2 regions of the Arthrobacter sp. JUb115 genome follow, and region 1 is predicted to be linked to the other one. Evidence: riboswitches for the same ligand, from Rfam matches in the RefSeq annotation. Region 1 holds a riboswitch; the other holds the start of a gene.
The links. Region 1 has a riboswitch for S-adenosylmethionine ahead of EDF61_RS12785 (ABC transporter ATP-binding protein). Riboswitches for the same ligand answer to the same signal wherever they lie in the genome.

Region 1 (16,057 bases):
TAAAACGCTTTGTGACGCCAATTGTGGACAGATCCATGCGAATCCTTGCTTAATCGGCATTCCCATTCGATGGTTCCGGGAATTACCTCACGTCCTCGCCGGTTGTAGCAGATGCAGACCAACGAGAGGACCCCATGAAGATCGCAATTACCGGTGCCACCGGACAGCTTGGAAATCTAGTCATCGACGCGCTGCTGGCGCGCGGGGCGAATGCCGCTGATCTGGTCGCAATTGGCCGCTCCGAGCAGAAGCTGGAACCGCTGGCAGGCAAAGGCCTGGAAACCCGCGTTGCCGATTACAACGCCCAGCCAACTCTCGTGTCCGCACTCGAAGGCATAGACAAGCTGCTGCTGATTTCGGCCAGCGAGGTGGGCCAGCGCGTTGCCCAGCATGAGAACGTCATCAATGCCGCCAAGCACGTGGATGTCTCGCTGATCGCCTACACCTCAATTGCCAACGCCCTGTCCGGCGGCATGAAGCTCGCCGACGAGCACATCGCCACCGAACGGCTGCTGGCCGGATCCGGCATCGACTACGTGCTGTTGCGCAATGGATGGTACATCGAGAACTACACCGACCAGCTGATGGGCTACCTCAACAGCGGCACGGTGCTCGGTGCCGCCGGCGATGGCAAGATCAGCGCTGCCGCCCGTGCAGACTATGCGGATGCCGCTGCGGCCGTGCTGCTTTCCGAGGAGGACCAGAACGGCAGGATCTACGAGCTGGGCAGCGATAAGCCATTCACCCTCGCCCAGCTTGCTGGCGCGGTTGGCGCTGCCGCCGGCCAGGACATCGCCTACCAGGAAATGGATCCAGGGCAACTGGAAAAGATCTACGCTGATGCCGGCGTCCCCGGACCGTTCGCGCACATCCTCGTCGATACCGACATGCGCATTCGAGAAGGAGCGCTGGAAGTGGACTCCGGGGAGCTGGCTCAGCTGATCGGCCGCGCCCCGGCTTCCTTGGGCAAAGTCATCAAGGACAACCTGGACAAGTAGCCCAGGTGCACTAGGGTTCCAGCGGGCAGGCATTGGCGGCGATCGAGGCCGCGGTGCCTGCCCGCCGCTTTAACGCGTCACAACCCGGAATATTCGCGCGGCAATGCCGAAATTGCCGCGCAAACCCATGGTGCTGCGTGTCACAACCGCGCGGCGAGTTCCCGCTCCCGTAAATTTGCGCATACTTCATCCCCACCTGCAGAGGAGATCAAAGCATGCCACGAGTACGTTTAAGATCAGTTGCCTGCGCGGCAGCCATCGCCTTGGGCCTGGGAGCTTTCTCAGCGCTTCCGGCGAGCGCCGAACCACGGCACACCCAGAAGGACCCGACCGCCATCGGCACTGGAGGCGCAGTCTCGTCGGTCGATCCGGAAGCCACCGCTGCCGGCATCGAAATCCTGCGCAAGGGAGGCAACGCTGTCGATGCGGCTGTGGCAACCGCGGCGGCACTGGGCGTCACCGAACCCTATAGCGCAGGCATTGGCGGCGGCGGATACTTCATGCACTACGATGCGAAGTCGGGCAAGGTCAGCACCATCGACGGCCGCGAAACCGCCCCGGCAGGCATTGGGCATGATGCCTTCATCGATCCTGGAACCGGCGAACCGTATAACTTCACCCCGGAACTGGTCACCAGTGGTGTGGCAGTAGGCGTGCCCGGGACAGTGGCCACCTGGCAGCGCGCACTGGATAATTGGGGTTCGCAGAACCTGAAACAGGTTCTGCGGCCGGCAACCCAGATCGCTTCACGCGGCTTTGTCATCGACGAGACGTTCCGCGAGCAGACCCTGGACAACAAGGAACGGTTCGCCGCGTTCACCTCCACGAGCGAATTGTTCCTGCCCGGCGGAGATGCTCCGGAAGTCGGGAGCATTTTCAAGAATCCGGATCTCGCACACACCTACCGGATGCTGGCCAAGCAAGGCATTGATGGATTCTATGAGGGCGAACTGGCTGCCGACATCGCCCAAACGGTACAGGCGCCGCCAAAGAGCGAAGACACCACCCTCCCGGTTCCCGCAGGGCAGCTGGGCACCGCCGACCTGGCCGGCTACGAAGTGGTGGAGCAGGCACCGACAAAGGTGGACTACCGGGGCTACGACGTCTTCGGCATGGCTCCTTCTTCCAGTGGCGGAACGACCATCGGCGAATCTCTGAACATTCTGGGCGAATTCGATTTGCCAGCCATGGAAGAACCCGATGCCTTGCATCATTATTTCGAGGCAACTGCGCTCGCATACGCTGATCGCGGCAAGTACGTCGGCGACCCCGCGTTCACCAGCGTCCCGACACGGACCTTGACGGACAAGTTATTCGGCGCGGATCGTGCCTGCGCCATTGATCCGGATCAGGCCGCAACGAAGCCGGTCGCTCCGGGCGACTTGGAAAACTATGATGGCCAATGCCCTGCGGCCACCAGCGAACCGGTAGTGGAGCAGGATACGGAGAACATCTCCACCACCCATCTGTCGGTCGTGGACCGTTGGGGCAATGCCGTTTCCTACACGTTGACCATCGAGCAGACCGGCGGCTCGGGCATGGTGGTCCCCGATCGCGGATTCTTGCTGAACAACGAGCTGACCGATTTCTCCACGGTGTACGACCCGCAGGATCCGAACCGCATTGAACCTGGCAAGCGCCCGCGTTCCTCGATGGCTCCGACCATTGTCCTGCAGGACGGCGAGCCGGTGCTGGCCATCGGCTCCCCCGGTGGTTCAACCATCATCACCACGGTGCTGCAGACCCTGGTGAACCGCATCGACCTGGGCATGAGCATCAGCGAAGCCATCGCCGCTCCGCGTGCTTCCCAGCGCAATACGGCAGTGGTCACCGCGGAACCGGAGTTTATCGAAGCCCACGGTTCGGCGCTCGAAGCCTTCGGGCACAAGCTCGCGCCAGCTGGGGATTCCTTCACTCCGCAGGCGGAAATCGGGGCGGTTGAAGCGGTGGAAATCGCTGCTGATGGCACGCTCACCGCAACGGCCGAGCCCACCAGGCGCGGAGGCGGTTCAGCCATGGTGCTGAAGCCAACCGAATAGGCCCGCAGGCAAATGGCGGCCCCCGGCAACTTCATTGGAAGTTGCCGGGGGCCGCCGTCTGCTGAGCTACCAGGCTATGCGCCTAAGCCTGGGCCGCCATCCGGTTGGAGATCTTGAACTGGGCTGCGCGGTGGGTATCCTTCACGCGGTCCCCGGCGCCGAACAGCTTGTGGCGCAGCGAGCCCTCGGCGTATTCGGTCTTGTAGACCCCGCGTGCCTGCAATTCGGGAACCACGTATTCGACAACGTCCTCGAAGGTGCCTGGAGTGACAGCATAGGCGAGGTTGAAGCCATCAACATCGGTGTAGTCCACCCAGTCGATGAGCTTCTCGGCTACCTCGGCACCCGAACCGACGGAGACCGGGCCGAATCCGCCCACGCCGATCCATTCGGCCAGCTGGCGGATGGTCCATGGCTTTCCGGTATCGCCGCTGGCCTTCTTGAAGGTCTCCACCGAGGACTGGATGGCGTTGGACTTCACGTCGTCGCCGATGACATCGTCTGGTCCGTAGACGGACATGTCGATGCCGGTCCACCCCGAAAGCAGTGCAAGCGACCCCTCGATATCCACGTAGGAGCTGTAATCCTCGAACTTCGCCTGGGCAAGTTCGGTGGTTTCGGCGGTAATGATGGTCTGCATGGCGAAGACCTTGATGTCGTAACGGCCACGCCCAGCGGCCTCGGCAGCGTCGCGGATCTTGCTGACCGCTTCCTTCAGCAGGTCGCGGGTAGGGCAATTCACGAAGATCGCTTCGGCGTTCGACGCGGCGAATTCGGTGCCGCGCTTGGAGGCGCCGGCCTGGTAGATCACCGGGGTGCGCTGGGTGGACGGCTCGGTGATGGCGATGCCCGGGACCTTGAAGTACTTGCCCTCGTGCTCGATCGGGTGCACCTTGGCCGGGTCGGTGTAGACACCGGTTTCCTTGTTGTTCTGCACCGCGTCGTCTTCCCACGAGCCCTCGAGCAGCTTGTAGACCACCTCGAGGTACTCATCGGCGTGGTTGTAGCGCTCGTCGTGCTCCATCTGGTCTTCCTGGCCCATATTGCGGGCCGCCGAGGGAAGGTAGCCGGTGACGACATTCCAGCCCACGCGGCCGTTGGTCAGGTGGTCCAAGGTGGCCAAGCGGCGGGCGAAAGCGTACGGGTGCTCATAGGCGGTGCCCGCGGTGACGCCGAAGCCGAGGTTCTCGGTCACAGCGGCCATGGCGGAAACCAGCATCATCGGGTCGTTGACCGGTGCCTGGGCGCCGGAGCCCAGCGGGGTCACGTTGGTGCCCTTGTACACGTCGTAGGTGCCCAGCACGTCGGCAAGGAACAGTCCGTCGAACTTTCCCTTTTCCAGCACCTTGGCCAGGTGGGTCCAGTAGCCCAGGGTGTTGTAGGTCGAGGCCTTGTCCTGCGGATGGCGCCACAGGCCCGGCGACTGGTGCACCACGCAGTTCATGTCGAATGCGTTGAATAGGATCTCGCGCTTGTTCTCGCTCATGGCTTTGCCCCCATAGGTCGGTAATCGTGGAAAGTTGCTGGTTTGCGTCGCAGGCCCTCAAGCCCGCTGGGTTGAATCTTCGCCGGTGACGGACAGCCGCTGCGGCTGGACCCCGTTGATCTCGTAGTCCCCGACGATGCGCGCCTTGTAGATCGCCGGGTTATGCGTGGCGATGGTGCGCGCATTGCGCCAATGCCGGTCCAGGTTGCAGCCGCTTCTGGTGGACGAGGCTCCCAGTCCGTCGAAGAGCTTGCTGGTCACGCCGATGGCCAGTGGCTGCACCACGGTTTGCGCGCGGTTGGCGGCCAACTCGCATACGGCGTAGCGTTCCTCGTCGTTCAGTCCCGGATCGCCCAAGGCGGCTTCAACTTCAAGGACTGCGCCGATCACCACGGAGTCGGCAGCGAAGGACTCCGCGGAAACTTCGCCCACCAGCTGGAGGACCTGGGGTTCCTGGTATACCGGCACCCCGGTTCCAGTGGTGAAGATGCGGGTGCGCGCCTGCACCGCGTGACGCAGGTCGTTCAGTGCGGCGCGGGCGATGCCCGCCTGCACGGCCATGAGCACCAGCTGGAAGATCGCCGCTTCGGAGTCATTGGTCTGCTGCGGCATGAAGCAATCCACCGGGACCTGGTGGAATTCGGTGGTGCCGGTTCCGGTGAGGCCCTGGCCGAACCCATCCCAGTCGTCGAGGATCTTGACGCCGCTGCGCTGGGTGGAGACCACGGCGATCTGGCGGCCGGCGAGCTCCGGGTGGGCCACCGCAACGGTGGTCCAGTCGGCAAAAATGGTGCCGGTGCAGTAGTACTTTTCACCGTCGATCACCCAGCGTCCATCCAAGACGCTGGCCTTGGTGTTCAAGGTGCCCAGGGCGTTGCCACCGCGTTCGGTGTAGGCGTTGCCGATAATCTGCCCGGCAGCGATGCGAGCGACCCACTTCTTGCGCAGTTCTTCGTCGTCCAGCACCAAGACATTCTCAACGAATGCGATATGCGCGCGCCACAGCTGGCCTACGTGGGAGTCCGCCTCGGAAAGCTCGATGAGCAAGCGGAAGACATCCACCAGCCGTGCACCATAGCCCCCGTCGGCAACGGAAAGGCGCAACGCACCGAACCGCTCGCGATTCAGCAGGCCTACCTGCTCGAAAGGAAGCACGCGGTTCAAGTCGCGGTCCTTGGCGGTTGCAGCGATCTGCGCAAAAACGGGACGGAAGATTTCGGCCAGCCGGTCGTATTGCTCATCCGCACTTGGTCCGGGGGTGATTTTCAGCAATTGCCTAGTCGGCAACTGTTCTTCAAACTTGTCCAGGTCCATTGCGGTGGCCTGCGAAGGGTCACTGAGCTGGTTGAAGTCCAGTCCGAGGGCATTGTGCGATTCACCAATAGGCATCAGGGTTCTCAATTCTTTCCATCGGTCCTGGCGGTAGCACCGTCCCGCTATTGGGGTGGTTGCTGCGGCGTCGTGGAGCCAGATCTCTCAGCCGCTCTGGATGGGTCGTAATTCATTTGTAACGGTAATAAACCGGTGATTCCAACCCGCGAAGTCACATTTCGTCCCAGTGCCGGCAGTGCCCATCTTCAAATTTCACAGCCTATTCCGTGTCCTGCCGAAGATGAGTTGCAAAGTTTTGCTTAATGTCGAGCAAACCGGCCTGCAATAAAATAAATAACGAAATTTCTGGGCAATGTGACGTAGTTGTCGAAGATTTTTTCATATTACGCGAGATTTGCGTTCAAATCGTTCGACTCGTTGTAATGGACACGTAACCATCCCGAGCGGCCGAGAGATCTGGCTCGTTGACGCCGCAGCAACCACCTTTGGAGTTTTGCTCTGCAGGCCGGTGCTACCGCCAGGACCGATGGAGATGAACATGACTCTTTCCTTTGCAGCGCCCGAGGCAGCTCCCGTTGTCTCAGCTTCAAGCGCCCTGGACGTGCAGTTCAGCAACGTGTCGCGGACCTTCACCACCAAGATGGAAAACCGCACCGTCCTGGCCGATATCAACCTGCAAATTCCAGCAGGTCAAGTCGTGGCCATTCTTGGAGCCAGCGGTTGCGGAAAATCCACGCTGCTGCGTTCAGTATCGGGCTTGGACCACCCCACCACCGGCACCATCCGCACCGGCACCCGCGAGGTCACCGGCATCAACGAGTTATGCGCCGTTGCTTTCCAGGAGCCCCGGCTGCTGCCATGGCGCTCGGTTCGCCAGAACATTGCACTGGGCCTGGCACCGGAAACCGATAAGCGCTCCGGCAACGCGCTGATCGAGGAGTTGATCGAGCTGACCGGTCTGAGCCATGCAGCCAGCTTGCGCCCACGCGAGATCTCCGGAGGCATGGCGCAGCGGGTTTCGCTGGCTCGCGCGCTGGCTCGGCGCCCGGGTGTATTGCTTCTTGATGAACCCTTTGGCGCCCTCGATGCGCTGACACGCTTGAAGATGCAGGATCTGCTGCTCTCGATTCACGCATCGTTCCCCACCACCGTTCTCATGGTGACCCATGATGTGGACGAGGCGTTGACTCTGGCTGACCGCGTGATTGTTCTGGGGCGAGGCGCTGGGCATAGTGCAGCGGGCGTCATCGAAGATCTGTCCATCTCAGCTGGGCATCCACGCCGGCATACCGATGAAAAGTTCGTTGCAGATCGCCTGCACCTATTGCGCCTGCTCGGCGTCGACCCAACCAACCATTAGTCCCGGCCACGCCGTGGGTCCCGAACCATTCGTCCCCTTTGCCTTTTCACCTACACCGCTTGCACGCACAATTCTAGGATTCTCCATGCTTTTGAACCGTCTCACCCGCCGCACTGCATTGTCCGCCGCCGCCTTGATCGTTGGCGCAGTTGCCCTGACCGGCTGTGCTGGCGAAAACGCTACAGCCTCCTCGGATGGTCAGACCCTGTCCATCGACTTTGCCACTTACAACCCGCTGAGCCTGGTACTCAAGGAAAAGGGATGGTTGGAAGCAGCCGCCAAGGAGCAGGGCGTAAATGTCGAATGGATCCAGTCCGCAGGTTCCAACAAGGCCAATGAAGCTCTTCGCGCCGACGCAATCGATGTTGGTTCCACAGCCGGTTCCGCTGCGCTCCTGAACCGTTCTAACGGTGCACCCATCAAGACCATCGCACTGTATTCGCAGCCGGAATGGGCGGCCCTGGTAGTGGATAAGGACTCGAAAATCGAGTCCGTTGAAGATCTCGCTGGCAAGACCGTGGCCGCTACAAAGGGCACCGACCCATACTTCTTCCTGCTGCAGGCGCTGGAATCCGCGGGCTTGAGTGAAGCTGACATCAAGCTGCAGAACCTCCAGCATGCCGATGGACGTACCGCCCTGGCCAACGGCTCGGTTGATGCCTGGAGCGGTTTGGATCCGATCATGGCCGCTGCCGAAAAAGACGGCGCGCAACTGGTTTACCGGAACTTGGATTTCAACACCTACGGTGCGCTGAACGCTCGCGAAGACTTCATTGATCAGAGCCCCGAACTCGCCCAGCTCGTTGTCGATGCCTACGAAAAGGCTCGTGGCTGGGCAGCTGACAATCCCGAGGAAACCGCAGAAATCCTGGCCGACGTAGCAGGGCTCGAACCAGGAGTTGCTGCCACCGTCATTGAGGAACGCTCCAATCTGGACGTTCCGGCAGTTCCCGACGCCAAATTCACTGGAGTCCTGAGCAAGATTGCTCCCACGCTGGTCGCTAGCGGCGATGTCTCGGAGCAGGAATCCGTTGATGAAGCTCTGGAAACCCTCATCGATGACCAGTTTGCCGTCAAGGCAGACGCAACAAAGATCTCCGGAGAGTAACCAGCCATGAGTCCCACTAACGTGGCTGGAACCCGCGGAAGCCAAACACCTGCCAAGCAGAAGGCCAGCATGGCCGCAACGATCCTGCGTGCCCCGAAATGGCTGCTTGCGCTGGTCTTGCCGCTGACCACCCTGGCTGTGTGGCAATTTGTCACCGTTACCGGAATCGTTGCTCCGTGGACACTGCCAACTCCGGGTTCAGTGGTTTCTGCTGCCATTGAGCTCTTCCAGGATGGCGAACTCGGAAAGCACATCGGCATCTCCACTCAGCGTGTTCTTCTCGGTTTCGCCTTCGGATCATTGCTGGGCTTGGCGCTGGGTGCGCTTGTCGGGCTGTCCAAATTGGCAGATGCATTTCTGGGACTGAGCATCAGCGCCCTGCGTGCAGTCCCTTCCTTGGCTTGGGTTCCGCTGCTGGTGCTCTGGATGAAAATGGGTGAAGATTCCAAGGTCACACTCGTGATCATTGGTGCCTTCTTCCCGGTCTTTACCACCGTCGCCTTGGCGTTGCGCCATGTCGATGCCCACCTGGTCGAAGCAGCCCGCGCCTTCGGGTTGAAGGGATTGAAGCTGCTGCGCACCGTCCAGCTGCCCGCAGTGGTCCCTTCGATCTTCTCCGGACTGCGTTTGGCACTAGCCCAAGCTTGGCTCTTCCTGGTCGCAGCCGAACTCCTCGGCGCGTCAATGGGCCTTGGCTTCTTGCTCACCGACTCGCAGAACAACGGCCGATTGGACCGCCTAATCATGACCATCGTGCTGCTGGCCGTCTTTGGAAAGATCACCGATGCCCTGCTGTCGATAGCAGAACGCTGGGCTATCAAGCGCTGGACCTGAAACCGGACCAGCTAGTACCCGCTGACAAAACTACCCCTCACCAAAGAAAGTTTGCGATGACCACCGAATTGGCAACAACCTCAACTCAAGTTTCAGAGGCAGCACGCCAGGAATTCTGGGACGAAGCGGCGAACCTCTTGGATTGGGACACCCCGTGGCACACCACCAGCCGCATCATTCCGGCCGATCCGGATGCCAAGCGCGGACCGGAAATTTCTTGGTACCTCGGCGGCAAGCTGAACGCCGCAGTGAACTGCGCCGACCGCCATGTAGCTGCGGGACGCGGCCAGAAGGTCGCACTGTATTTCGAAGGCGAGCCCGGTGACCGGGTAGCCGTCACCTACAAGAATTTGCAGGAGCGGGTCTCCCAGGCAGCCAACGCCTTGGAATCCCTGGGTGTGGTGAAGGGCGACCGCGTGGTCATTTACCTGCCGGTGCTCATTGAAACAATTGTCATCACCTTGGCTTGCGCCCGCATCGGCGCCATCCACTCGCTGGTCTTCGGCGGGTTCTCCGCCGAAGCGCTGAGGTTCCGTGTGGAGGACACCAAGGCAAAGGTCCTGGTCACCACCGACGGCCAGTTCCGCCGTGGCACTTCGGTTCCGGTCAAAGGCAACGCCGATGCGGCCGTTGCCGGCGAGAACGAAATCGAAAAGGTCCTGGTTATCCGCCGCACCGGCGACGAAATCCCGTGGACCGAAGGCCGCGACATCTGGTGGCATGAGGTGGTTGATACCCAGTCCACCGAGCACCACGCGCAGGCATTCGATGCGGAAACACCGCTGTTCATCATGTACACTTCGGGAACCACCGGCCAGCCGAAGGGCTTGGTTCACACCACCGGCGGGTACCTGACGCAGGCGGCCACCAGCTACAACCTGCTGTTCGCCAACCCGGACGAGTCCCAGCGCGCCAAGGACGTGCACTGGTGCACCGCCGACCTCGCCTGGGTCACCGCGCATACCTACGAGATCTACGGCCCGTTGGCCAATGGCGTCACCCAGGTAATCTACGAGGGCGTCCCCAACGCCCCGCACCCGGGCCGCCACTTCGAGGTCATTGAACGCTACAAGGTCACCAGCTACTACACCGCTCCCACCTTGGTCCGCTCGTTGATGGGCTGGTTCCCGGATGGCATCCCGGCCCAGTACGATCTGTCCTCGGTGAAGATCGGCGGCACTGTGGGTGAAGCCGTCAATCCCGAGGCATGGAAATGGTTCCGCCAGCAGATCGGCCGGGACAGCGAAGCAGGACTGCCGATGGTTGACACCTGGTGGCAGTCCGAATCCGGCGCGACCGTGCTTTCTCCCCTGCCGACCGATGGACATTTCAAGCCAGGCTGCGCCGCACGCGCGCTGCCGGGCATCTCGGTGGACATTGTCGACGATGGCGGCCTGAGCGTGCCAGCCAACCAGCAGGGCAATATTGTCATCACGCGCACTGGCCCGTCGATGGCCCGTACCGTATGGGGCAACCCGACGCGCTACTACACCAGCTACTGGGAACAATACGTAGAGCAGGGCTGGTTCTTGGCTGGCGACGGTGCCCGCTTCGATGAGGACGGCGATATCTACATCCTGGGCCGCACCGACGACGTGATCAATATTTCCGGCCATCGGCTTTCCACCATTGAAATCGAATCGGCATTGGTCACCCACCCCGGCGTGGTGGAAGCCGGCGTTTGCCCCACCCCGGATTCCAAGACCGGACACGCTGCAACCGCCTTCGTGGTACCGCTGGACAAGACCCTGGTTGCCGAGTCGCCTGACGAGCAGCTCGTTGCACGGCAGGCCGAGTTCATTGCTGAACTCCGTGATACCGTCGCGGTGCAGATCGGCCCGATTGCCAAGCCGCGGGAAATCGTCCTGGTTCCGGATGTGCCCAAGACCCGTTCGGGCAAGATCATGCGCCGCCTGCTCACCCAGCTGTTCGAGGGCACCACGCTCGGCGACACAACGAGCCTGCAGAATGAGCCGTGCATTCCGGAGATCAACGCGATCTGCCGCGCGCGCGGCTAATCGCTGCTCCCAAGCCCCTTGGGGTTAAACAAATGAAGCTTCTTCCCCGGCTGGGGAAGAAGCTTCATTTGATTTGCCGGTTAGGAATCCCCGGCCGTTGGCTTCTGGCTCTGGCCATCGGCCGCGCTGCCCTTGCCGTCCTGCACCGGGTCAGCGGTGGCTTCGGTGGCGAAAAGCTTCACTTCGGAGGCCCTTCCCTCGGCCCTGACCAAAGGGATTTCGGTGGTCATCAAGCTGAACTGGCCACCCTCATGGCGGTCAACCGCCTGGCCCACGGACTGCTCCAGGACCTTTCGAGCCACCTTGCCGCGAAGCACCAGCGGATCCTTGCTCAGGTCCTTCCACAACGCCACGCAGAGCAGGAGCATCACAATCACGAATGGCAGCGCCGAAACAATAGTGATGTTCTTCAGCCCGGTCAATGCCTCCGCCGGATGATCGCCGCCAGCCAGCAGCATCACCGCGGCCACAGCGCCGGTGGCCACGCCCCAGAAGATCACGGCCTTCTTGGATGGCTCTTCAGCGCCGCGTTCGCTGAGCGCACCCATCACGATCGAGGCCGAGTCTGCGCCGGTCACGAAGAAGATCGCAATCAGCAGCACGGTGACGACCATCAGCACGGTAGCCATCCAGCCCGACAGCGGGAGGCTGCCAAGCATGTCGAAGAGGATCAAATCGAAGTTGATGTCTGGTGCGCCATCAACAATGCTGGCCAGCTTTTCCCCGGTTTCCCCGGCGCGTTCAGCGCGTTCCTGAATACCGATGGCGCCACCGCCGAAGATTGCGAACCAAATCAGGGTGACACTGGATGGAACAAGCAGCACACCGGTGACGAACTGGCGAATAGTGCGGCCACGGGAAATGCGGGCGATGAACAAGCCGACGAATGGGCTCCAGGAGATCCACCATGCCCAGTAGAAGACAGTCCACGAGGACAGCCAATCAGACATTGCACCGTCGCCGGCGGCCGTACGCGAGGCCATCTCTGGCAAGTCGCCGATGAAAGCGCCAATGGCATCGGGAATGACGTTCAGGATGAACAGAGTTGGGCCGCCAATGAAAACGATCAATGCGATGATCAGTGCCAATACCATGTTGGTGTTGGACAACCACTGGATACCGCGCTCGATGCCGGAAACGGCAGAAGCGACAAACAATGCGGTCAGAATGCCAATGATGATAACCAGAACGCCGGAACCGACCTTCTCCATCATCCCGGTGGCCTGGATGCCGCCGCCAATCTGCAATGCGCCCAGACCCAGCGAACAAGCCGAACCGAAGAGCGTGGCGATGATGGCCAGGATATTGATGGTGCGCCCGCCCCAACCATGGATGGCCCGGTCGCCGAAGATCGAGCTGAACATGGCTGAGAACAGCTGGGGGCGTCCCAGCCGGAAGCTGCCGTACGCCATGCCCAAGCCAACGATGGCGTACATGGCCCATGGGAATAAGGTCCAGTGGAAGAGCGTGGTGCCCATAGCGGTGCTCAATGCATCACTGGTGGAACCTTCCACCGTTCCCGGAGGAGGCGACATGTAGAAGTACAGCGGCTCGCCCACGCCGTAGAAGACCAAGCCGATGCCCATGCCGGTTGCGAACATCATCGAGATCCACGAGACCGTGGAGAACTTTGGCGTCTCGCCGTCCTTGCCCAGCGGGATGCGTCCAAAGTTCTTGGCCGCTACGACGATGGCGAAGACCGCGAAAACCGCGGCAGCAATGACAAAAAGCCAGCCAGTGTTGGTGATAACCCAGTCAAGGGCCGCGCTGGAGGCCTTGCCCAGCCCTTCGGGGCTAGCGAAACCCCAAATAATAAAGGCCAGCGCTAGAGCGCCGGCGATTCCGAATACCCAGTAATCCGTACCGGAAAGTGAGTACTTCTTAGGTCGTCTGTGACGAACTGAATGCAGTTCCTCAACGAGGTCGCCGATTGATTGATCCGTCTGCTTCATTGCGGTCTTCCTTCACTGGTGAGATCCCGCGGATAAGATCCGGGCGGAATCTGCCGAGCCATCGCCTCTCGAGTAAACGATCGCCATGCAGTGTGATTGATTGCGAATTGCTTTTCGGGTGTCGGTCCACTGTGTCTAAATCTCGCGTTGAAGCAGCCTGAAAGAAACAACCATTCTCCGCTAATATCTCGCGAATTATTCCTGCGAGTTGACTCGATTTAGCACGATTTTGACACGATAAATCCCAAAATGGGCCTTTTCCAGCATGGTCGACATCTCATCAAGGGTCAAATCAGATCCTTGATTTCTCGCCGTTTCCGGATCTTCAGCACCCCGGGATCACATTGTTTACGCTGGCAGCGCCATCCATGTGAGCTTCCTCGCCCCACAGGATTTTTCGCTCCCCGAACCCGTGGAATCATCAATTGGACCGCAATATTTCCCAAGATAAAACCACCCACTATTCGCTTTCTTATTTCGGGTGAAATGTCTGCGATTTCGTAATTTTCCTCCCCCAGAAGCAAACCACGCTTGAACATGCATCATACGGAATACTTACTAATGAAGCACCGATTCAACCAGTCAGCTGGAGTCCACCCACTTTTAACGCGAAATACACTGGAACTTATCTTGACTGATTCAAAATAAGCAGGCATGCTGGGTACATGACATCACAGGCAAGGATCGAGCAGGTGCTGAAGGCGGCATCGATGCGGGTCACGCAACCGCGCGTTGCGGTACTTTCCGCCGTCGCGACGCACCCGCACGCGGATACTGAAACTATCATTTCGGCTGTCCGTGAAGATCATCCCAATGTGTCGCACCAAGCTGTCTACGATTCACTCAGGCTCTTCACGAAACTGGGTGTCATTCGGCAGATACAGCCACAGGGCCATACTGCCCGCTATGAAGCCCGCGTTGGCGACAATCACCACCATGTGGTGTGCCGCCAGTGCGGAACGCTGGCGGACGTCGACTGCGCTGTCGGCGGCGCCCCGTGCCTGCATGCTTCCAATGACCATGGGTTCAGCATTGATGAAGCCGAAGTGATCTATTGGGGCACCTGCCCGGATTGCCAGGCTGCGAACGCATAGTTGCTGTCTAAGTAAACCCCTAGATTTGCCATCGTCATCAGCGCAGCTGCTGCGCGATGGATAAAACCAGATAAACCCTAAACAATCCGGAAGGAAAGAGCACATGTCTGAGATGACTGCAGGTCAGTGCCCAGTAGTTGGCGGCGCGGGTCGAATTCACCCTACCCAGGGCAATGCCAACACCGAATGGTGGCCGAATAAGCTGAATCTGAGGATTCTGGCCAAGAACCAGCAGGTTTCCAACCCGCTGGACGAGAACTTCGACTACATTGAAGCCTTCAATGCCCTCGACTTGTCGGCAGTAAAAGCCGACCTGACCGAAATCATGACCCAGTCGCACGACTGGTGGCCAGCAGACTTCGGCCACTACGGCCCGTTCTTCATCCGCATGGCTTGGCACTCCGCAGGCACCTACCGCTCGCACGACGGCCGTGGCGGCGGCGGCGCAGGCCAGCAGCGCTTCGCTCCGCTGAACTCGTGGCCTGACAACGTTTCGCTGGACAAGGCTCGCCGCCTGCTGTGGCCAGTGAAGAAGAAGTACGGCCAGTCGATTTCCTGGGCCGACCTTATCCTGCTGGCTGGCAATGTGGCTCTGGAAGACATGGGCTTCGAGACCTTCGGTTTCGCCGGCGGCCGCAAGGACGTTTGGGAAGCAGATGACGATGTCTACTGGGGCCCTGAAAAGGTCTGGCTGGACAGCGAACGCTACACCGGCAAGCGAGACCTGGATGCTCCTCTGGCAGCAGTGCAGATGGGCCTGATCTACGTGAATCCTGAGGGTCCTGACGGAAATCCGGATCCGCTGGCCTCGGCCGTAGACATCCGCGAAACCTTCCGCCGCATGGGCATGAACGACGAGGAGACCGTCGCGCTGATCGCCGGTGGCCACACCTTCGGCAAGACCCACGGCGCGCATGCCGATGACAAGATCGGCCCGGATCCAGAAGCAGCTCCGCTCGAAATGCAGGGACTGGGCTGGAAGAACGGCCACGGCACCGGCAAGGGCGCGGACACCGTCTCCTCGGGTCTTGAAGTCACCTGGACCTACCACCCAACCCGCTGGGACAACGAGTTCTTCCACATCCTCTTCGCCTACGAATGGGAACTGTTCGAATCCCCAGCAGGCGCCAAGCAGTGGCGCCCGGTCAACAATGGCGGAGCCGGCTTGGTCCAGCCTGCATTCGAGACCTTGGAACACCGCGAGCCACGCATGCTTACCAGCGACCTGGCCCTGCGCTTCGACCCGGTCTACGGCCCGATCTCCAAGAACTTCAAGGAGAACCCAGACCAGTTCGCAGACGCCTTCGCCCGCGCATGGTTCAAGCTGACCCACCGTGACATGGGCCCGAAGTCCCGCTACTTCGGCCCAGAGGTTCCCGCTGAGGACCTGCTCTGGCAGGATCCACTGCCAGCAGCTCCGCAGACCACCTTGGGTGCAACTGAAGTTGCCGCACTTAAAGCCCTGATCAACGATTCGGGACTGACCGTCCAGCAGCTGGTATCCACGGCTTGGAAGGCCGCTTCGACCTTCCGCACCTCGGATAAGCGCGGCGGCGTTAACGGCGGCCGCATCCGCCTGGAACCACAGGTCTCCTGGAGCGTGAACCAGCCTGAGCAGCTCAAACCGGTAATTGCCAAGCTGGAAGAGATTGTTGACAACTTCAACGCCACTTCCGGGATCAAGGCTTCCTTCGCGGACGTCGTTGTCCTAGCCGGCAACGTCGGAGTCGAGCAGGCAGCCCTGGCAGCTGGCCAGCAGGTCGAGGTTCCATTCACCCCGGGCCGCGTAGACGCAACCCAGGAGCAAACCGACGTTGACCAGTTCGCATGGCTGGA
Region 2 (16,185 bases), on a different contig from region 1:
GGACGAGTTTGCCCAATGCGGTGGGCCCGGTCAATAGCCTGGGCTTCGGCCTGCGGGTTCCACCATGGGTCCAGCAAGATGCAGTAGTCGGCGGAAGTGAGGTTAATGCCGAAGCCGCCGGACTTCAGCGAGATGAAGAAGACCGGGAAATCTCCCTCGCTGAAACCGTCAATCAGTTCCTTGCGCTTTGGGCCAGTGGTGGACCCATCAAGGTATCCGTGCTCAATGCCCAGCTCTTCAGCGACGTCGCGTGCCTTGGCCAAGAAACTGGTGAATTGGCTGAAGACCAGAATCTTATGCCCTTCAGAAACCGCGTCCCCCATGAGTTCGCGCAGCATTTCAAGCTTCGCGCTCGGGGCATCGCCCTCGCCTACCAGGGACGGATCCAAGGCCAGCTGGCGCAGCAAGGTCAGCGATTGGAGAATCTGGAAGCGATTCGAATCAACGTCGTCAACCAGGCCCAGGACTTCTTGCCGCACGCGCTGGAAGCGGCGGTCATAGGCTTTGCGGTGCCCCGGCTCCAGTTCGACTTCCAGCACCTGCTCGGTCTTCGCCGGCAACTCTGGAACGACCTGTTCCTTGGTACGGCGCAGCACGAACGGACGCAGTCGGCTCTTCAGGCGCTCCAGGCGCTCCTGGTCTCCGTCGGCAATGGGTTTCTGGTAGTTGTCCTTGAAGGACTTCGCACCGCCCAGCAGGCCTGGTGCAGCCAGTGAGACCAACGCCCACAGTTCCATCAGGTTGTTTTCCATGGGTGTGCCAGTGACCACGAATTTGCACGGCACTGGCAGCTGCCGGGCCTGCTTGTAGCCTTTGGAGGCATGGTTCTTCAGTTGCTGGGCCTCGTCCATGATCATGACGTTGAATCCGGCGGCTTCAAAATCCTCATAGGCCAGGCGGAAGATCGTGTAGCTGGTAACTACCAATTGGGCGTCACCGATCTGCGACGCCATGCTTTGGCCGCTCATTCTAGCTGTTGAAGTGATGCCGGTGACTCTCATCTGCGGCGCAAATCGCTGCGCCTCATTGATCCAGTTGCCCACCACCGAGGTAGGAGCCAGCACCAGGAATTTCTGGGCAGGATCCTCGACGCGCGCTTGTTCAAGGCAAGCCAGCAGCTGGACGGTCTTGCCCAGACCCATATCGTCGGCAAGGACGCCGCCGAGATCATGGGTACGCAAGAAGTTGAGCCAGGATAGGCCGTGGCCCTGATACGGGCGCAGTTCAGCGTTGAACGTTTCCGCTAGCTGGACCGGCTGCATTTCTTCACCGCTTTGCAGCGCCTTCATGGTCTGCAGCCACTGGTTGTGCTGGGCTTCGATAATGCCCAGATCCACCAGTTCTTGCCACCAGTCGATGCTCAACTTATGGATGCGGATCGTATCGCCCTGCACCGTGCCCAGCTCCCCGGCCTCTGATATCAGCTGGCGCAGCTGCGTGAAATCTGCACCATCAATCGGGATCACCGTAAGGTCATCGAGGACGAGATACTCATCTTGCTTGGTCAAGGCCTCCAGCAGCAGTGGGAACGGGACCTTGGTCTCGTCCAGGAGCACTTCCACAGACAAGTCGAACCAGTCCCCCGTGCTTTCGCCGGCTTCGACACTGACAGCGGCCGGCGCGTGGCTGATCCGGTACTTCGGCAGCCTGTTCTGCTCTTCAACGACCACATCGGGATGCTCTGCCAAGAGCGGCAATGCGTAGACCAAGAAATCGATGGATTCGGAGGTGCTGAATTCCTTCGGCGGGAAGATTCCTGAAGAGGTCAGTTGCCCCAAGGAAGCCTGCGCGCCGAGCTTGTCCTGCACCGAAGCAGCAATTTCCTTTTCCACGGCATACTGGCGGGGGCCCGCGGAGGCGTACTCCCAGGAATAGCTCACGGTCAGCGGAGTTCGGATGCTCTCCAGGGACAGCTTGAGGCTGGGGCGTGCTGGAACAGGGATGCTGTAGCTGTCATCCTCGCTCTTCAACGGTGCCATCAGGCGCAATCGGTCCAGGTGCTGGCGCTCGAAAAGCTCAACGCCTTCCTGCGGGATGGATTGCGCACCGGATTCAATAAATGTGGCCAGTTCCTTCGTGACCGGTTCAGCGAACCGGGCCAAACCGATTTCCCTGGCCTTCGGCAAGGGGCTGGACGCGTAAGCCAACAAGGTCGGCGGCGTGCCTATGGGCAAGAGGTAGACGTGCTCTTCGCTCGGCCCGCGCAGCTTCCCTTCCATGCTCAGGCCATGTTCACCGCGACGCACATCCACGTGTGCCATGGCTGGTTGCTCGCTGAACTCCACCGGGGCCTTGGCCGTAGAACCGCCGTTGACGATCTGCACTCCAGCTTCACGCAGGGCTTCGAACGCATCCAGCAGGTCCTGGCCTGGAAGATCCATCAAGGAGATCCACTCCTTGGGATCCCACGAATGGCGATAAGTATCTTGTTCAACGTGTTCACGCAACCGGTCCAGTTCAACGACCGCACGACGCTGCTTCTTGGAGAACCGCGTATCAAAAGCGACATTGCGCCAGCTGATCCCGGTTTGGATCCAGGGGCTCTTGGTGCCCTGGCGGGCCGGGCGTGCCTGCAAGGTCAGCGCGTCCTCGCCGCCATAACGCGGTTCGCTGACCACTTTCAGGATCAATCCCAGCGGTTCTTCGGCAACCAGCGGCTCATCGGAAATGACTGGAAGCAGACGGTCAAGGGTGCGTTCCCACTGCGGCTTGCTATTGCGTTTCCATGCGTGGGGATCCACCCCGGAGTCGGAGACGAAGAAGCCCTGGTCTTCTTCGGTGGTGACCTCAATGAGCAAGGCGGCGACGTCTTCACAGGACTGAACCCCCGGATGCTTGCCGCAGAAGCTGGTGAAGCTGATATTGCCCGCGGTGATTTCCAATTGGGCCATCACCGATTCGCGCAGCACCACACCGGAGATGCGGGTAGATCCCGGGCGCATTACCCGGTTGGCGATCTGCACTTTTCCGGAATCACACAGGAATTGGCCCAGGTTGTATTCGGATTCGGTCACCAAGGTCTGGGCCGCAGAAAGTGTCAGCTGGAATTCCATACTCGCCGTTCATTGTTCGTGCAGTGGGCGCCCGAGAGCTAGATTCCATCTTAGCGAGCCGGAAAGCAAGATGCCCGGTGACGAAAAGTTACTTCTGCCCTTTACCCGCGGGCCCTGCAACCGATAGAAATTAATCACTGAATCACGAGTTCCACTCTTTGAGCCCTGGCTGAGTGGACGGCAACCCTCCTGCGTCATTGTGCGGGGTGCCCCAGGTGAAGATTCGACGCATCTTGAACGCCAAGATGCGTAAGCGATGGCGCCCCTTGCGCCAGAAAGGGGATCAATTCCCCATGACTAATGCAGCATCTGCCCCAACCGTATCCGAAGACCGCGCACAGCGCCTGCAGGAAGCAGGCAAGGGCTGGGGCGAACGAATTTCGGCTGCCCCGCAAAGTGCCCAATTGACTTTCACCGTCGAGGGCGAAGGCTTCGATTCGGTAGCCAGCAACATTGTCTCCGGCAAGCACACCTTCCAGGTCGACGAGCCAGCTGCCCTGGGCGGCAGCGACCTGGCCGCAAGCCCCGTGGAATACGCGCTCGGAGCGCTCATCTCCTGCCAGGTTGTGGTCTACCGCTTGTACGCGCAGAACCTCGGCATCCAGGTGGACGACGTGAAGATCCAGGCCAATGGCCACCTCGATGTCCGCGGACTCTTCGGCATCGACCAGACCATCCGCCCCGGCTTCTCGTCGGTGGATCTGGACATCCGGATTGCCGGACCGGAATCAGCTGAACGCTATGAAGAACTGCGCCGCGCAGTGGATGCACACTGCCCGGTGCTGGACCTCTTCGCCAATCCGGTGCCCGTGACAACCGCGGTAAGCATCGCAGAGACCAACTAGAGTTCGCTGAACTAAAAAGCACCGCGGCGGCCCCCGACTTCAGGGGCCGCCGCGGTGCACTTCTAGCTGAAGCCAACTATTGCCCCAGGAAGTTCAGCAGGACTTTGCCGGAGCGAGCCGAATCCTTGGCCGTTTCGAAGGCTTCAAGCGCATCGGCGACCGGGAACTCGTGGGTTACCGCCTCGGAAACCTGCAGTGAACCGTCGGCCAGGGCAGCAAGCACATGGTCGATTTCGTCGTTGAAGCGGAAGGAACCAACCAGTTCCAGCTCGCGGGTAATAGCCAGCGAAATGAGTGCGGGTTGTTCTCCTGAGGGCAGCAACCCGACCATGACCACTCGACCGCCGCGCACGGCACCGCGCACCGCGGAGGCCAATCCGCGGTAGGTGCCGCTGGCCTCGATGACCACGTCCGCGCCCACCTGGGCGATTGCTTCCTGGCCATCGGCGCGCAGGGTGGAGGTGGCACCGAGCTGCTTGGCAATCTCCAGCGGCTTGGCGTGCATGTCTACCGCGATAATTTCGCTGGCCCCGGCTCGTTTAAGCACTGCTACAGCGAGAGCTCCGATCGGGCCAGCACCAATAACCAGCGCCTTCTTGCCGGCGACTTCGCCGACGCGCGACACCGCATGCCAAGCAACCGCAGCCGGTTCTGCCAGTGCCGCATCGCGCAGTGCTAAGCCAGCAGGCAGCTCACGCAGCATGCGTGATGGCAGGTTCATTTCGCGGGCGAATGCGCCCTCGGTGTGCGGGTAGCGGGCGGCCGAGCCCAGGTAGGTGCACCCCGGGGAGAGATTCGGGCGGTCGGCCGGGTAGGGTTCCCCCGTCTCACCTGGTGTTGCCGGGTGCACGGCGACTTTGGTTCCGGCTGCCGGCCCGCTGCCGTCAGCGGCGGCCTGGATGATGGTGCCGACGATTTCATGCCCGAGAACCATTGGAGCCTTGAGGATCGATTCCCCGGCGGCGCCGTGGCTCCAGTAATGCAAGTCTGATCCGCAGATACCGCCGTAAGCGATGGCAACGCGTGCTTCATCTGCTCCCGGCGCTGCCAGCTCGATTTGTTCAATACGCAAATCACCGGCTGCATGGGCCACGACGGCCAACGTGCTGGTGGCGAGGGAATTAGACGACAACGCTCATGCCTCCGTCGATGAAAATGGTCTGACCGTTCACGTAGTTCGATCCGTCCGAGGCCAACCAGACTGCTGGTCCGGCCAGGTCTTCGACGGTACCCCAACGGGCCGCCGGGGTGCGGCCAAGAATCCAGGAGTTGAATTTCTCGTCATCCACCAGATTCTGCGTCATTTCGGTGTGGATGTAGCCCGGTGCGATGCCGTTGATTTGCAGTCCCGAACAGGCCCATTCCGCGGTCATGGCGCGGGTGAGGTTGCGCAGTCCGCCCTTGGCTGCGGTGTAGGCGGAGATAGTGGGACGGGCCAGATCGGTTTGCACCGAGCAGATGTTGATGATCTTGCCTTCGCCGCGTTCCACCATGCCACGTGCGACTTCTCGGCCCACCAGGAAGGCGCTGGTGAGGTTGGTATCGATCACGCGCTGCCAGTCGGCGACTTCCAGTTCCAGCATGGGCACGCGGTGTTGGATGCCCGCGTTGTTCACCAAAATGCGGATGGGGCCGATGTTCTTTTCAATGGCGGCGATGTTCTCGCGCACGGCGGCATCATCGGTGACATCGAAGCAGACGCTGTGGATCCTCTCGGCGCCATAGCGGGTGCCGAATTCGGCGGCAGTTTCGGCCAAGCGTTGCGCATCGCGGCCGTGCAGGATGATGGTGGCTCCGGCTTCGGCCAGGGCACGGGCAAGTTCGCGGCCAATGCCGCGGGAGGATCCGGTGACCAGGGCCAGCCGTCCGGACAGGTCAAAAAGTTGGCTCATGAATTCCCTCGCATGAAGTGTCGATGGTACATCGACGGGAACTCATCAGCGGTATGAACCAGCTGTTAAATCCGAAAAATCAGCCCCGTCGCTTCCCTAAAACATATCAGACTTATGATGCCCAAGACAGCTAAAAGTAGGATTTAAGAGCTTCAGTTTCAGCAAGCGTCAGAACATCTCGGATGCCCTGAACATCGGGACTTACACGTCTTCAAATATTGATGTCAGGATAGGATCATGGACTCATCGACGACGTTGACTGAGGGTAGCGAAATCCCTCTTTGGATTCAGCTTTCCCGAGCGCACGAAGACTACACGAGCGACACTTCAGAACACTACGACGAGGTTCTTGAAGAGGTGACGGAACGATTTGCCAAGACCGGCTCCCTCGGGAAAGCTGACATTGGTTCTTTGCTTCTATGGAAACGGCTCAGAGCCGACACCAAGTGGGCAAAGAAGCTCATGAACACCCCGGACCTAGAGGTACGTGAGGCCACTGAAAACGTACTCAAGTACGCGAATGACGAGCTGCTCAGTGTTCCGGAAGCCGCCGAGAAATCACGAAGCGCTCTAGGAGCATTGCCCGGGTTCACCACCGGTGACGCACTAGCTTCAGCGGTCATCGTCGCCGCAGCACCGAAACGAATGGCCATTTACGATCGCCGTGCGCACCATGGTTTGACGCTCCTCGGCATTCAGTTGGCAAACAGTCGCGGCCGGTACCGCCGGTACATGCAAGAAGTGGAAGTTCTCATTCAGCTCCTTGATGAACATGACCAAACGTGGACGGCCAGAGAAATCGACCAAGCCTTGTTCGCTTTGGGCAACCAACGATAACTTCAAGAATCGATGCTACGAACGGATAGTCGCCCACGTAAGTCCAAGACTTGCGTGGGCGACTACCTTTGTCCAAACCCCGGTGGGTCCTCTTCCCCATAAGAGTTCCCACCGGAGCACATTTCCGAGGAGTTTCTCCCAAATGATCCGCCTCGGAATCTCTGTTAGCGCTTTTCTTCGATGGTGACGGTCCAGCCGTCGAAGTTTGCAGCGTTCACATCCAGGAAGTACTTGCCCGCGGTCTTGTGCAGAGCCGTTTCTTCGCTAACCGGACCGTCAATCATGGCTTCGGGAAGCCCGCCGTCCTTCATCAGATCCGTCCCCTCGGTGAGAATGTAGATCGCGCCAAGGGACATGTCTTCGCCCCCCTTGAAGGAATAGGTCATCCGGGCTTCAGCCCCGGTGAGCTCGAACACCTTGCTGGCCTTGTCGGTCTTTCCATCGAGGGTAACGACCTCCTGCCACGTGGCCTCCGCAGGTTCCTCTGCCACGGGTTCTTCTTCAACAGCAGCCTGCTCAGTTGCTGCAGCAGTCGCCGAAGCCTCGATGGTTGGTTCTTTAACGACAGATGGTGTGTTGGTGACCGCTTGATCCACAGCCTTTCCGGCAGAGACCCCGGTGCTGATTCCAATCACTGCGCCGATGGCGATCAGAACGATGCTGATGATCCATGCCAGCTTCTTGTGCTGCGCATACCCCTCCAACGGGCGACGGAACTTATCGGTCATGCCACCAGAAAGGATGATAATGAGATCGATGAGGGACCAAATTCCAAAACCGCCGAAAGTCAGCAGCTTCAGCAGGCCGGTGCCCACCTTGCCCAGATAGAAACGGTCAACGCCCAGTCCACCTAGCAGCAGGGAGAGCAACCAGGTCGTCATGAAAGACTTCGGCGGAAGGTAAGGTGCGGGATACTGCCCTATTGACGAAGGTTGTGCATTGGTATAGCTCATGATGGCTCCTAAAAGAGTAGGTGATGATCACTGATGTTTGGTGTGCGGGCTTCTACTGCTTCACCCAGGTGCCGCAGCGCTTCGATTCGAAGTCCTGGCCCTTTTTGACCGTGACGGCGGGACGCCCTCCGCCAGGGATGCCGTTGTCGATGATGTCGCTGCCATTGGTTCCCGTTTTGACCACTGCCCAATAGCAGTCGCTGCCCACAGCTTCCTTGGCGCGATAGGTGCCGGCCTTGATGTCGCTGCCGACCGTCCATACTCCGTCCTCGACGGAATTTTCCAGCTGTTCCGCCTCGATCTTTCCGACCGCCTTTTCGCGGGCAGCGACCTTGTCTTCCGCATCCTGGAGCTCCTGGTCACGCGTATCCAGATTGGCGGCCTGTTCATCCAGGGCGGCGCCGCGTTCCTCCACGGCTTCTTCCCTGCCGGCGATCCCGGCTTCAAGCTCGTCGAAGTCGGATTGGAGCGAATCCCGTTCCGCTGCGACCGCTGAATGCGACTCGGACAGGGCCAAATACTCTTCGGATTCCTTCGGATTGACGAGGTTCATACCCCAGAACACGCCTCCGGCCAAGGCCCCAACAACGAGTATTGAAGAGAGGATGAGTCCCCAGCGCTTCTTCTTGCCTTTAGTCTTTGCTGGGTTATCGAACGACTCCGCTGAAATCTGCTTGTCGTTTAACATTTCTAGTTCACTCCTTCAATAACCACGTTGACGCCGCTGTCCGGGTGATAAGACCAGCTAGCTTTTAACGAGTCCCAGGTATCGCTTTGTGTGCCATCCATAGCTCTGGTGCGATCCATTTTTTCTTGGGTTGTCTCAGGGACGCCCAACTCGTTGAGCATGCAGTAATAGGCGAAGATGTTGGACGTTCCGGTGTCCGTATAATCCTTACCCTTGGTGTTGAGCGAGATTGCAGATCCGTCATTCATCACGGTGAATCCCTCAGAATCGATGGCGCAAGCTTCGACTGCTTGGTCAATCTTCTTTTGAGTCAACCCACTGGCAATGCCACCGCCATCTGATACAGCCGAACCAATCAGCAGCCCCAGAACCGTACCTGCTGCTATTCCAATGCAGGCTGGCAACAGCCATGATTTCTTCGGGCGTTGCCTGAGCATTTCAGGCGGGACCATAGGTCCCTGCGTCTGTGGTTCCACGGCGGCCTCCTGGGGGGCGAGTATTCGATGATTTCGACGTCCTTGCCTGGAGCACCTGGTGCGGCGATGCGGCCTGAATCCGTCGTGAAACCAGATTGGATGACGTAGCTCTAATTTGAGTAGCAAATCACTGATAATGAGGGTTATCAGGAGTACTCATGGATAATTGATGAATCATCTTATAGGGTCGGACCTATCAACCGATCGACATCAAGGAGTCCACGATGAACGCGCAAGAGCTGATTTCCTTGCCGGACATCGCACGCCTCGCCAACGTCCAGCGCCCCGTGGTTTCCGTCTGGCGCACAAGGAGCCGGGGCACGGATTTTCCATTTCCGGATTCGAAACTGAAAAGCGGCGCCCAGGAACTATTCGTATCCGAAGAAATAGTTCAGTGGCTGCAAGTAACCGGCCGCGGAAACAACCCCGAGTTCAAAGAAGACTCAGCGTCCTACGCAACTCTGGGGCGGGAGAATTTTCCTCTCGTCACTTCGCTTCTGTCCCTGCAGCAATTCCTGGGCCGGCCATTGTCGCAGTTTTCGCCGATCGAGCTCCTTGATGCCGCAGACGAACTGGACCCGGATGACGAATGCCTCTATTCAGAAATCGAAGCAGGACACGACAAGTTAGCTTCCATCGTTGGGTACGTCGACAAGCTAATAGATGCGTCTTACGGAGCTCTGCCTGCGTTTGAATCGCTATTCAATGATCGTTTTCGAGCCAACGAAATCGCGATAAGCCGCACTGCGCTGTCAGGACCTGCCCGCCGACTTGTCGCCCAGTGCGCGCTGGAACTGGCGGGACCGGATTCCGTATTCCACGAGGCAACCCCGGGAGGCAGCGACCTTATCTATGCACTGATGCAACTAGTTGAAGAATCGGCTTCTTTGCAGATTCAGCTTCCGTCTGCCACAGGAGAACGCGATACTTCCCGGCTGACCGTACGCCGGTTGAAGATGCTGCTCGCCACAAATGAGTCCTTCATTGCTTCTACACCATCGCATGGAATCAAGCCGATAATCCATCTGGCCCAGTTCCCCTCTCCGGAGATGCAGGACGATGATCCGCTGGCGGTCCTGCAGGCCATCGATGATCTGGTCCTTGAACTTGGCCCAAGCCACAGTGCGATCGTCATTGCCCCGGCGAACGCCTTGGTCAATGCCACGGACCATAAGGAAGTCGCTAACGTGCGGGCTTCGATTTTGCGCATGGGACGAGTTCGCGCTGCTGCCTTGTTGCCGCAGGGGCACTTCCTTTTCAAGCCCCGAATTCCTCTGGGCTTGTGGGTCATCGGTCCGGATACCTCGGATGCTCCGCTGGCGGAGCGTCGCATCATGCTTGCTGATCTCAGCGGCTTGCCGCTGGATGACAATGTCACGGATGATTTTGTCGCAGATCTAGCGGCAAGCCTCATGGAACTGCACGGACTTCGAGCACACTCTTTCAGGTTCGCCCGGTGGGGACGAACAAGTCGGATCATCGCCAGTTCGCAAGGGCTAATACCCCGGAATCGGGTTAAACGCCTTCATACCCATGCAGACGCTGCTTCTCTGGCTGAACATCAGGTCGAGTTCGAGAAACTGCTGACTGCTCTGAATGAATCCAGCGTCGCTCGCCCTCAATTGAACTGGGAGCTGCAGTTGCGCGAATCAGAAGCGCAACCTGTCGAAACTTCCGGTTTGAGAACGCTGGGCGAGCTGGTTTCCCAAGGGCAGCTTCGAGTCCTGCCGGGAACCCGATTTAACAAGGATTCGTTGCGTGCCACGGTTCAGCACGGAATAGGAGTTTGGAATTCAGAGGATATTCAATCTGAACAGCCCACCGCCTCAATTTCCTACTTCAACCTTGCGCAAGCTTATGGCCGTGCGGTAATTACCGAGCCTGGTGACATTGTCTTCAGTTCTTCGGGCGGGCCGGCGGCCACAGTTGATGTCGAAGGTTCGAAAGCAGTGAATTTCCCGGTGAGGATCCTGAGAATCAATTCAACCGCTGGTTCCGGGCTCCATCCACAAGTACTCGCCCAGGACATCACCAATGCCGAATCAGCCAATTGGCGGCAGTGGGCGGTTCGCAAGATCCCGCCGAATTCTTATGAGGCGATGCGTCGCGCGCTTCAGTTGATTGATGAGGAACGTCAGCATGCAACCAGCCGCATTGAGCTTTTGAATTCCCTGTCCAGCCAAATAACCAGCGCATTATTGTCCGATGGGCTTGAGATACTTGTTCCAGAACGTTTAAGGAAGGACGTCCCTAGTGGCACGAACTAAGAAGGTGGCGGCCGTGGCTGCCCCAAGCACGATGAAGGAACTCAAAGATACGCTGTGGAAAGCCGCAGACAAGCTTCGCGGTTCCATGGATGCCTCACAATACAAGGACGTCATCCTTGGCCTTGTATTCCTCAAGTATGTCTCCGATGCTTTCACCGAGCGCCGTGAGCAATTGGAAGCCGAGCTGACTGCCGACGGCATGACCGAAGAACAAGTAGGGATGCTGCTGGATGATGTAGATGAGTACATCGGCCAAGGGGTGTTCTGGGTTCCGGCAAATGCCCGGTGGGAGTACCTGACCCAGAATGCCAAGGGACTTCCGGCGCTCGACGGTGAGGCGCCCAAGAATATCGGCGAGCTGATCGATGCTGCCATGGATGCAATCATGGCTTCTAATGCGACGCTCACAGGCACGCTGCCACGCGTCTTCAACCGCGAATCTGTGGACCAACGCCGACTCGGTGAACTGCTTGATCTTCTGAACACCACTCGTTTCACCGGCCAAGGTTCTGGACGTGCGCGCGACTTGCTCGGTGAAGTCTACGAATACTTCTTGGAAAAGTTCGCGCGCGCCGAAGGCAAGCGCGGCGGAGAGTTCTACACGCCTGCCGGTGTGGTCCGCGTCTTGGTGGAGGTCTTGGAACCGACCAGCGGACGCGTCTACGACCCAGCCTGCGGTTCGGGTGGCATGTTCGTGCAGACCGAGAAGTTCTTGGATGCCCACAACGCAGATCGCACTGCGATCTCCGTTTACGGTCAGGAACTGAACGAACGCACCTGGCGCATGGCCAAAATGAACCTAGCCATCCATGGCCTCAATGCCAATCTAGGGCCGCGCTGGCAGGATACCTTTGCTCGCGATGTGCACCCGGAAATGCAAGCCGACTACATCATGGCTAACCCTCCGTTCAATATCAAGGACTGGGCACGCAATGAGTCCGACCCGCGTTGGCGCTACGGCGTTCCGCCGGCTAACAACGCCAACTATGCATGGATCCAGCACATCATTTCCAAGCTGGCACCAGGTGGCACCGCTGGTGTTGTCATGGCAAACGGTTCCATGTCGTCGAATTCAGGTGGTGAAGGAGATATCCGTGCCCAGCTAGTCGAGGCGGATCTAGTTTCGTGCATGGTCGCGCTGCCAACTCAGCTTTTCCGCTCCACCGGCATCCCTGTGTGCACTTGGTTCTTCGCAAAGGACAAGACCGCTGGTTCTCAAGGTTCTGTTGACCGAACCGGGCAGGTGCTGTTCATCGATGCCCGCAACCTGGGCTACATGGTGGACCGCGCCGAGCGGGCATTGAGCGAAGAGGATATCGCGAAGATCGCTGACACATTCCATGCTTGGCGTGGTAGCGCGTCCGGAGAGAGCAAGGAATACGCGGACGAAGCTGGCTTCTGCTACTCGGCCACTTTGGCTGAAATTAAGGAAGCCGATTACGCACTAACGCCAGGCCGATACGTTGGGGCAGCCCAAGTCGAAGACGATGGTGAGCCAATCGAAGAGAAAATCGCGCGACTCGAAAATGAATTGTTTGGACTGTTAACAGAATCAGAGCGCTTGGCAACTGTAGTACGCGAGCAACTTGGGAGAGTTTCATGAACGATATTTGGCCAAATGGGCCGCTCTCAGAAATTGCTGACGTGATAATGGGGCAATCGCCAAACGGTTCCTCAACCAATAACGTGGGGAAGGGTACCCCGTTGTTGAACGGACCGACTGAGTTTGGCCTTTTCCACCCAGATCCCGTTCAGTGGACGAACGCTGGTGTTCGTTTTGCGATGACCGACGATGTCTTGTTCTGCGTTCGTGGATCAACGACTGGTCGCATGAATACAGCAAATCAACAGTACGCCATTGGTCGAGGGCTATGTGCAATTCGCGCTAAATCTATCTCAGATTCTAAATTCGTCCGCTACGCGTTGACTCACACCTTGCCGGAATTATTGTCAGCCGTAACAGGTTCAGTCTTCCCGAACCTCTCCAAACCGCAAATAAGTAAACATCCAATTTTTGTCCCACCGCCAGCGGAGCGAGAACGGATTTCCGCTGTCCTCGAGTCGCTCGACGACAAGATTGCGGTAAATGAAAACATCCTTCGGGCAACCGAGGACCTCATTCATGCTTCCTATCGAGGCTTCATCAACGGCTCCACCCTGCAAGTTGTCAAGGCTCGGGACGTGGTGCGCCGGATATCACCGAAACGAAAGTTCAAGAAGGACGATTTAGTGCCGCAGGGTGACTTTCCGGTATTCGATCAAAGCGAAACTGGACTCCTCGGATATTTAAATGGTGACGGTTTCCTGGATGCCAGCACGGAAGAACCCATATTGTATTTTGGAGACCACACTTGCAAACTACGGATTGTGACTCAACCGTTCACAGTAGGTCCGAATACAGTTCCTTTCAATGGAATAAGAGTTCCGGCACTGACACTTTATTGCGCTCTCAATGGCGTGCAAAAACAGGAAGAATATAAACGACATTGGTCGCTTCTGATGGATAAAGAAATCTTTGTTCCTAACGAGAAGGAAAGAGAAGAATTCGCTAGTCGCTACGGATACCTACTTAGGATGGCCATGGTTTTGACAAAGGAGAATAGATCGCTCGCAACAACTCGCGATGCTCTGCTCCCCCAACTCATGTCGGGCAAGCTGCGCGTCAAAGATGCAGAAGCGCTCGTTGAGTCCGCGGTGTAACTAATTGCCATTACGTCACGGACAGTGGAGAAGTTCCAATTAGAGGTAGTTCCACAAGGGAAGGGAAACGGCATGAGTTCAAAAGGCAACTCGTCGACTTCGAAAGACGATGTATGCTTCGCCAGCACGCCACCTGCCGCTGGCCTTCCCACGTGGTACCCATTGCTCCTTGATTCGATCAGCGATCGCTTTTCCCAGCGACTACGGCGAGCCAGCATGGAAGTCAATCAGAAATTGATCAGGACCAATTGGAGTACCGGACGCGACATCCTCGACCGGCAATCTGAACAGGGCTGGGGAAACAAAGTCATTGACCGGCTCTCGTGCGACTTCAGGGAACGATATCCAGATGCCAAGGGATACTCCCCTCGAAATCTTAAGTACATGCGCTGCTTTGCCGAAGCGTGGCCATCGGCGGCAATGGTGCAACAGGCTGTTGCACCACTGCCGATGGGTCATGAACTGGTTCTGTTGGAGAAGCTCAACGAGGAACCCACACGTATCTGGTACGCCGAAACGGTGCTTGCCGAAGGCTGGTCACGCAACCAACTGGCATGCCAGATCGAGACCCGCCTGCATGAACGGAGCCGGCAGGCTACCTCCAACTTCAACACTGTCCTGCCCTCATCAACTTCGGCGATTGTTCAGGACGTCACGAAGGACCCTTACGTCTTCGATTTCTTGGAGCTGGCCGAGTCCAATAACGAACGGGAAATTGAAGGCCAACTGTTGCAGCACGTCGAGCGTTTCCTGCTGAAGCTTGGGCGGGGATTCGCCTTTGTCGCTCGGCAGCTGCGGTTGGATATGGCTGGAGACGAGTTCTTCCCGGATCTGGTCTTCTACGGCTTCGTCCTCCTCCGTTTCGTAATGGTCGAGCTGAAGGTGGAAAAGTTCGAGCTCGACCACCTCGGCCAGCTGGGCATATATATGAGCTTTGTCGATGACCTGCTGGATCAACCCGGGGATGAATCAACTATTGGCCTGTTGCTGAGCAAGACCAAGAACTCGGTGGTCGCCGAATATGCGCTACGCGGTTTCAGTTCTCCTATTGGCGTCACCGAATGGGCCGCCGAAATCACGGATTCACTTCCTGAAGATGTATCCCGCAGTCTGCAGAGTATCGATGAACTGGAAGCGGAACTTGCCGGTACCGACAATGTCAAAGGCGACGGCTCCACATGAGAACTCCCAACAGAGAAACCAAGATAATTGTTCGCTCCAAGAAGAGGATCTAGCTCAATGACAACGCAAACCAGCTTCTCCGAAGCGGACCTCGAAGGACTCGTTCTCGAGTGGCTCGGCGACGGATGGCGACCAACCCACGGCCAGGATATCGCACCGGGCACCGGCGAGCGCGAGTCATGGGACGAGCTGCTGATCCGTCCGCGTCTGCTCGCCGCGCTGCGCCGCCTGAATCCAGGTTTCCCGGAGCAGTACCTGCAGCAGGCCTGCGCGGAAATCGCGGCGCCTGCATCCCAGGATGCGATCACCGAGAACTACCGGATGCACAAGATGTTCGTTGACGGCTACCGGCTAACCTACCTGGACCCGGACGGAACCGAACAGAATCCCACACTGCGCCTGATCGGTACCGAAGAGACGGATAATGACTGGCTGGCCGTCAGCCAGGTCACTCTGGTCCAGGGCGACTATAATCGCCGCTTCGATGTCGTCTTGTACTGCAATGGCATGCCGATGAGCATCATGGAGCTGAAGCGCGCAGGGGCTAAAGGTGCGGACGTTGCCGCCGCCCACGCACAACTGCAAACCTACCTGCGGGAATTCCCGCTGGCTTTCCGCTTCTGCGTCTTCACCTTCGCCTCCGACGGGTTGGATGCCAAGTACGGGACCCCGTTCACGCCGCTGAACCACTTCTCCCCGTGGAATGTCGATGATGACGGTGTCCCCGTCCCGGTCGATCTGGTCATCGATGGCGATGCTGTCCTGCCGATTGAGACAGCCATCGCCGGGTTGTACAATCCGACCCGTTTCCTCCAGTTGCTGCGTTCCTTCACGGCCTTCGATGCCGGGGCCGAGGGGCTGCTCAAGCGCATCGCCAAGCCACACCAGTACTTCGCCGTCACCAAGGCTGTCGGATCCACAGTTGACGCCGTGCGCACCAACGGCAAGGCCGGCGTGGTCTGGCATACCCAGGGCTCGGGCAAGTCCATGGAAATGGAGCTCTACACTGCATCGGTCATGCGCCACCCGGCGCTGAAGAACCCGACGGTAGTGGTAATCACCGACCGCAATGAACTCGACGGGCAGCTCTATTCAGGGTTCGCCCGCTCCCAGCTGCTGCCTGATACGCCAAAGCAGATCCGCCGCCGCACCGAGCTACGCTCAGAGCTCTCCGGGCGGGTCACCGGAGGCATCTACTTCACCACACTGCAGAAGTTCGGGCGCACCAAGGATGAGAAAGATGCGGGCACCGAGCACCCGCTGCTTTCCGACCGGAAGAACATCATTGTCAT

Region 2: another riboswitch for S-adenosylmethionine. It lies ahead of EDF61_RS10445 (OsmC family protein); the one in region 1 lies ahead of EDF61_RS12785 (ABC transporter ATP-binding protein).

The regions. Positions count from the first base shown of each region.
Region 1 is NZ_SOBS01000007.1:9,572-25,628, reverse strand. It holds gene EDF61_RS12805 (NAD(P)H-binding protein) at 135-998, shown strand; gene ggt (gamma-glutamyltransferase) at 1,214-3,037, shown strand; gene EDF61_RS12795 (LLM class flavin-dependent oxidoreductase) at 3,120-4,523, opposite strand; gene EDF61_RS12790 (acyl-CoA dehydrogenase family protein) at 4,581-5,912, opposite strand; SAM riboswitch class I at 5,928-6,019, opposite strand; SAM riboswitch class I at 6,287-6,388, shown strand; gene EDF61_RS12785 (ABC transporter ATP-binding protein) at 6,394-7,215, shown strand; gene EDF61_RS12780 (aliphatic sulfonate ABC transporter substrate-binding protein) at 7,301-8,323, shown strand; gene EDF61_RS12775 (ABC transporter permease) at 8,393-9,157, shown strand; gene acs (acetate--CoA ligase) at 9,214-11,175, shown strand; gene EDF61_RS12765 (BCCT family transporter) at 11,256-13,127, opposite strand; gene EDF61_RS12760 (Fur family transcriptional regulator) at 13,793-14,221, shown strand; gene katG (catalase/peroxidase HPI) at 14,325-16,057, shown strand, end outside.
Region 2 is NZ_SOBS01000005.1:95,347-111,531, forward strand. It holds gene EDF61_RS10440 (DEAD/DEAH box helicase) at 1-3,053, opposite strand, end outside; SAM riboswitch class IV at 3,194-3,315, shown strand; gene EDF61_RS10445 (OsmC family protein) at 3,347-3,898, shown strand; gene EDF61_RS10450 (L-idonate 5-dehydrogenase) at 3,975-5,030, opposite strand; gene EDF61_RS10455 (SDR family oxidoreductase) at 5,020-5,790, opposite strand; gene EDF61_RS10460 (hypothetical protein) at 6,028-6,627, shown strand; gene EDF61_RS10465 (TM2 domain-containing protein) at 6,792-7,580, opposite strand; gene EDF61_RS10470 (Rv1352/Rv1906c domain-containing protein) at 7,633-8,268, opposite strand; gene EDF61_RS10475 (hypothetical protein) at 8,271-8,744, opposite strand; gene EDF61_RS10480 (hypothetical protein) at 8,969-11,011, shown strand; gene EDF61_RS10485 (class I SAM-dependent DNA methyltransferase) at 11,043-12,614, shown strand; gene EDF61_RS10490 (restriction endonuclease subunit S) at 12,611-13,711, shown strand; gene EDF61_RS10495 (PDDEXK nuclease domain-containing protein) at 13,784-14,893, shown strand; gene EDF61_RS10500 (type I restriction endonuclease subunit R) at 14,951-16,185, shown strand, end outside.